2 linked regions of the Brasilonema sennae CENA114 genome follow. The protein of the gene in region 2 binds, or shares a complex with, the protein of the main gene of each other region. Links are inferred from orthologs where the notes say so. Each region holds a gene or a part of one and is shown on either strand. Other genes may lie near its edges.

What was found.
Region 1: the proteins of prmC (region 2) and prfA are in contact, whole or in part, in a crystal structure (PDB 2B3T), measured with the Escherichia coli proteins. The link is inferred for Brasilonema sennae CENA114 from one-to-one orthologs.

What each region holds. Positions count from the first base shown.
Region 1 is NZ_CP030118.1:3,451,555-3,454,738, forward strand. Bases 119-2,971 are described here. They hold prfA (peptide chain release factor 1), read right to left. Parts: upstream 2,169-2,971; coding sequence 1,068-2,168; downstream 119-1,067. Other genes in these bases: DP114_RS14630 (phycobilisome rod-core linker polypeptide), read right to left, coding at 119-241; rpmE (50S ribosomal protein L31), read right to left, coding at 2,273-2,512; rpsI (30S ribosomal protein S9), read right to left, coding at 2,684-2,971. In the rest of the region: more of DP114_RS14630, read right to left, coding at 1-118; more of rpsI, read right to left, coding at 2,972-3,097; rplM (50S ribosomal protein L13), read right to left, coding at 3,097-3,184. UniProt on the Escherichia coli protein: Peptide chain release factor 1 directs the termination of translation in response to the peptide chain termination codons UAG and UAA.
Region 2 is NZ_CP030118.1:1,818,084-1,821,294, reverse strand. What follows is about bases 55-2,934. They hold prmC (peptide chain release factor N(5)-glutamine methyltransferase), read left to right. Parts: upstream 55-977; coding sequence 978-1,892; downstream 1,893-2,934. Other genes in these bases: DP114_RS07670 (L-threonylcarbamoyladenylate synthase), read left to right, coding at 2,008-2,640; DP114_RS07680 (Tic22 family protein), read left to right, coding at 144-953. Outside these bases: DP114_RS07665 (alkaline phosphatase D family protein), read left to right, coding at 2,963-3,211. UniProt on the Escherichia coli protein: Methylates the class 1 translation termination release factors RF1/PrfA and RF2/PrfB on the glutamine residue of the universally conserved GGQ motif, i.e. on 'Gln-235' in RF1 and on 'Gln-252' in RF2.

The sequences.
Region 1 (3,184 bases), 1.6 Mb from region 2 along the record:
TAAACTCACGGACGGTAATCTGTCCACTGCGGAGCTGCGACTCCAAAAAACGCTCCCGATCAGAGGCAAAAGCATGGAAAAATATCTGACGGTAGGCTGCCTCGATTAAGTTATCTAGGTCAGTCGCAGAAAGTAAATTGTCAGTGGAGAAGATTCTAGGCTGTTCATCACCCGGAATTTCGTAGCCAGTAACACGATTATTTTGACTTAAAGGCGCATACTCTAGCAGAGGAATAGCCACGTTTAATAACTTCCTTCTCACTAAACTTTACAAGTTTTCCTCATCATAAGGGTAAAGTGACCTAAAGTTTTCAGGAATATGATAAAACATTACACTCCTTAATATTTAGATGAAAGCCTTATAATTAAATGCTTTCATCTCATGGAGATGACATCACTTTGGCACGTTTTGTTTGGGTGCATCTCGATTTTGATGAGTATCAAAGATGCTGCAAGCTGTTCAAAGTTCAAAAGCTTCTCGCTCAGAAGCATCTTAGCTTCTAAATACAGAATGCCACAAGTTGGTACATGAAACAAAGAATTAACATGGTCTCTAACCCGCAAATAATAAAAAGTTCATTCTGTGCAACAAGTGTTGATGGTTAAATAACAAAGTTTTCCTATGTGACTTTATTGGCTACAAATTGTCAAAACAGCATATGCATGGGGAGTTTGAAGCGTATATTTATTGTATTATATATTACGATAAATAGAGTATATCTGCTGCATTGCTTGGTTTATACACTAAAGCTATTGTATCTGGCTCAAACCAGAAGCGCTATAAATACGGTTCCAATGTAATGTCGAGTATATTGCTTGATATATTGATTCCAAACAACGCATTAGAAAACCGCTTGTTGTGTTGCTTTATGTAAGACACAAAAGCGGTTTTTCATGATATTTAAAAGGCCGTAGCTAGTTATTAATGCAGCACTTACGCACTCAAAAGCCGAAACCCCGATTCCCGCTTCAAAAGGAGGGAATCTTAAAAGCCCCCATTTTAACTCTGTTGAAGGATCTCTTGTGCATAAGTTCTATAATGGAAAAAAAACTAGCAACCCTAAATATTAACTATTAGCACCGGAAGCAGCGAGTTCTGCTAAGCGTTCTTGTTGATCTTGAGAAATACAAGCTTGAATAATGTGTTCAAGTTCCCCTTCTAGAACTGCGTTGAGCGAATAGTTTTGATTTAAGCGGTGGTCGGTGGCGCGGTTATCTTTGTAGTTATAAGTGCGAATCTTTTCAGAACGTGATCCTGTACCGACTTGCGATCGCCGCATAGAAGTCACAGCTTCTTGTTGTTCTCGCAACTTCATCTCATACAGTTTTGCCCGCAGGATCTGCATTGCCCGTTCTTTGTTCTGCAATTGGCTGCGTTCTTCCGTACAGAAAATCCGGATACCAGTGGGTTTGTGGAACAAGTCAGCGGCTGTTTCCACTTTGTTGACGTTTTGTCCACCAGCACCACCAGAACGAGCTGTGCTCATTTCAATATCCTTCGGATCAATGTGGATTTCTACATCATCCACCTCTGGCATTATCGCCACAGTTGCTGTTGAGGTGTGAACCCGTCCCCCAGCTTCAGTGACTGGTACACGCTGCACGCGATGCACTCCAGCTTCAAACTTTAGCTTGCTGTATACGCTATCGCCTTGAATTTCCAAAATGGCTTCTTTAAAGCCGCCCATTTCCGCCAAGGACTCACTGACTAACTTCACACGCCAACTTTGGCTGTCAGCATACTTTGAGTACAAACGTACTAAATCACCAGCCCAAATGCTTGCTTCATCACCACCAGTACCCGCACGAATTTCCAACATGATGTTTTTATCATCATTAGGATCACGGGGTAGTAGCAAAATCTTCAAACGATTTTCTAACTGTTCTATTTTTTGCTCAAGTTCTTCAACTTCCAGGGCTGCCATTTCTTGCAGTTCTGGATCACTTTGAGATTCTTTGAGCACCTGACGCGCCCCTACGAATTCTTCCTGGGCGTTTTTCCAGGTTTCGTAGGTATCTACCACTTCTTCCAAAGAAGAGCGTGCCTTTGCGATTTTTTGATACTCATCAGGGTTTTTGGCAGTATCGGGGTCGGCAAGGCGACGAGTCAATTCATGAAAAGTTTGTTCAACGGATTTTAGTTTCTCCAGCAGGTATGTTTCAGCCATGACGGATACAGTCACTCCTTAAAAATAGCAAATTTGCTTGAGCATTAAATACAACAATCGACCCAGCTGATGCAGGGTCGTTGTTAACAGCTAAAGCCAAGCCGCTACTTTTTCCTTCTTCCGCCTTTGGATTGACCTTCCATCATGCCATATTTACGCAGGAAGCGTTCTACGCGACCTTCGCTGTCAATTATCTTCTGAGTACCTGTATAAAAGGGGTGGTTTCCAGACCAAACATCTACGTGCAATTCTGGCTTAGTAGAGCCAACAGTCATCACAAGTTGACCGTTACAGTAAACTTTTGCATCTGGATACCACTGGGGATGAATCTCTGGTTTCGCCATTTTTCTTTCCGTGGTCTATCTATACCAATTATAACTTTCAGGTTTTCAGGGGTTGTAGAACTTTGGATTTTAGATTTTTTTGATGATCATAGCAACCGCTGATCAAGGCTGGTGCACGCTAACTCACAAACATTTATCTGCGTCAAGGGTGCAGGAAAAATCCAAAATTGCTTAACGCTTAGAGTACTGAGGTGCTTTACGAGCTTTGTGCAAACCGTATTTTTTGCGCTCTTTTGCTCGTGGATCACGAGTCAGGTAGCCTTCGATTTTTAAAGGCGGACGGTTTTCTGGATCGAGTTGGCAAAGCGCACGAGCAACTCCCAAACGAACTGCATCTGATTGTCCAGTTAAACCGCCACCCTCAGCTTTGACAAGAATGTCGTATTCGTTTTCCAAGCCAAGAGTTTCTAGAGGTGCTTTGGCTAGGGAAATGTAGTTTGGGTTGAATTGGAAGTAAAGGTCTCCTGGTTTGCCATTGACAATCATTTGTCCAGTACCGGGAACCAAGCGAACCCGCGCGATCGCCGATTTACGACGACCTGTACCCCAATACATAGCACGACCGCTATTATCTGCTGCTTGCATTAATTTTCTACTCCTGGAATGGTCTGAATTTGTAACTCTTTTGGTTGTTGTGCTGCATGGGGATGAGTTGGTCCAGCGTAAACTTTT
Region 2 (3,211 bases):
TTGTTTAGTAGGGCGAAATTGAAATACCGAAAACAGCACAGTTAATGAGCAAAGAAGGTAATATATCTAGAACTGGTTAATACTGTGCAAATCCAACTATATTGTCAGACTTGATTTTAGAGAAATTGATGCGAGGAGTAGTTATGAATTTATTAGTTCGCTGGGGCACAACATTGACTTTAGTTGGGAGTACTCTGCTAACAACTGTTTTTAGCGGAAATCTTCCAGTAATCGCATTGACAGAACAACAAATTAAAGAAAAATTAGATCCAGTACCAGTCTTTTTGATTACTAACAACCAGGGTGTGCCTCTCACTCGTACAGTGCCTAACAATGCCGCAAATGCGCAAAACGCTCAAAATAAACAAGCTACGGTGACAGACGTTTTTATGAGTGGGCAGGAAGCTCAGGCTTTTATTAACGAACTGCGGAATGTCAAAGGTAAAGATCCAAAAATGGCAGATATGTTAAAAAGCCTGCAAGTGACGCCAGTACCTTTGGGGATGATTTATCAGAAACTTCAAGAAAATGCCAAGAAACCAAACAACCTAGTGTTTGCTTTTAATCCTGGAAAACAAGATCTAGAAGGAGCAGTAACATTGCTGCGCCAAAGCGGTAAAGAAGTTAAGCAGTTCCCAAGTGTGCCTGTTTTTATTGTTAGATCTCCAGATAAAGGATATGTATCCGTCAAACGGAAGACTGACAATAAGGAAGTTATTCCTTTGTTCTTGAGTCAAAAAGACGCCCAAAATTTATTAAGCCAGGTCAAGCAACAAGTTCCCAAGGCTGATATTCAGGTTGTGGACATAGAGGGAGTCATAAAAACTTTGAAAGAGAAAAATGACACTTGGCTCAGCCAAGTCGCCATAGTACCATCTACCGAGAGCATGCAGTATGTCGTTAGCAAGCGAGGTGGTGGTGCAAGTCAAAACCCCCCTGCCAAAAAGAAATAAACTTATGCCTGATAGTATAAAGGCATGGCAGATAAGCAGTTATCAGTAACTGGTTTACAACTTTGGCAGTGGCGTAACGTGGCGATTCAAGCTGCCAACGCCACTGCTATTTTACCTACTGAAGTCGATTGGTTACTACAAGAAGTCGCTGGATTAGACCGCTTGGCATTACGCTTGGAATCATACAAAAACCAGGCTGAGATTCCTTTGAAATTATCTTTAGAGGATTTAGACAAACTCTGGCAGCAGCGCTTAAATGAACACTTGCCAGTACAATATGTTGCAGGAGCAACTCCTTGGCGAAAGTATAAAATCGCTGTGTCAAAAGCGGTTTTGATTCCCAGACCAGAAACAGAGTACTTGATAGATTTAGCTGTCGCTGCTGCTAGAAACAGTAAGGTGACACCGTCTTTAGAGCAAGGACACTGGGCTGATTTGGGAACTGGTAGTGGGGCGATCGCCATTGGATTAGCAGACGTTTTCACCACAGCAATCATTCACGCTGTTGACTACAGTCATGAGGCGCTAGTGGTTGCAAAGGCAAACGCTCAAAATTTAGGTTTTGGGGAGCGTATTCAATTTTACCAAGGTTCTTGGTGGCAACCTTTAGCATCGCTTAAAGGTCAATTCAGCGGAATGATATCTAACCCGCCCTATATTCCCACTAACATCATACCTACCCTACAGCTTGAAGTTGTTAAGCATGAACCACATTTAGCTTTAGACGGTGGCATAGATGGTTTAGATTGCATCCGCCATTTGGTAGAAATTTCTTCCACCTATTTACGCTCTGGTGGGGTTTGGTTGATTGAGATGATGAAAGGACAGGCAGATGCTGTGGGAGAAATGTTGCACAATCAAGGGAGTTACTGTAACATTCAGATTCATAAAGATTTAGCTGGCATTGAGCGCTTTGCTCTGGCATATAGAAAGAGCTAACATCACAAACAAAGAACTCAGAACTCACGACACTAAACAGTGAATCGATCACTGTCCACTGTCGTGAGTGCTCACTAAATTCTGAGTTCTGGGTTCGCAATTCTGAGTTTTGTTCATGCAAGTTTCTTTAGACACCCTTATCTTAGGCGCACGTGCTGGTAAATTGGTGAGCTTTCCTACAGATACTGTTCCGGCATTGGCAGCAATACCCGAACAAGGAGAGTTAATTTACGCAGCTAAGCAGCGCAGTCGAGATAAACCCTTAATCTTAATGGCAGCGACTGCTGAAGAAATCTGGTCTTTCACCACGGGTAGTGACCAAGAGTATGAAATTTGGCACGGACTTGCCAAGAAATATTGGCCAGGAACACTGACTTTGGTGTTACCTGCCTCCAAGCGAGTACCACAAGAAATAATTTCTATTTCTGATGGAGATTGCGATCCTCACAAGGATAAGCTTACTCCTGACAGGACAATTGGAATTCGAGTGCCTAATTGTAGAATTGCCCAGACTATCTTGGCGCAAACAGGTCCTCTTGTAACCACCAGCGCCAATTTATCAGGTCAACCTCCTTTACAAACAATGGCAGAAATTTCGGCACAGTTTCCTGATGTTTTGACTTTGGCGGCGACAGAATTAAAAGACGAGGTACACGGAGATGGTGTTCCTTCGACTGTTGTGAAATGGACTGGAAACAATTGGCAAGTTTTACGACAAGGTGCTACGAAGATAGAAATCTTTAGTTGAACCCGACACCCCTACACCCTGAATTTTGCTCAATCAAACAGCCTTAACTGTTCCTTTGCTAGGAATTAACGTCTGACTGGTAAATTAAACTCGGGCTTTGCAACAGTTGATACCTTGAAGCAGCAGGAAAATTTGATCGTCTGGTGTTCTTTGAATTAACGTGAGTTCGACGGGTTGATTTAGGCACAAAAAAGGCGCTCGCTGTAAAAGAGTGTGATATCGACGATTGAAATATTGGTTTAGTGGTTTGTTAATTCTTACCCTGGATGCTTTGGATCATCTGTTCCTCTGCCTTGATTTGTGAGTTACTCAGGGGAAAAAGATGTTAGATTACCAGAATTTTGAGCGGTTTTTGTACAGCCGAGTCAAGCGACGGAACTTAATTATTGGGGCTGGGGCATTGACTGGTTTGGCGATCGCCAGCCAATTCAATCAACGAGCCATCGCCCAAGTTCCATTTCCCAGTTATCCCTTCACGCTTGGTGTAGCGTCAGGTGAACCCTATCCTAATAGCGTGGTGCTTTGGACTCGTCTGGCTCCCAATCCTTTACAAGGCGGTGGAATGCCATCT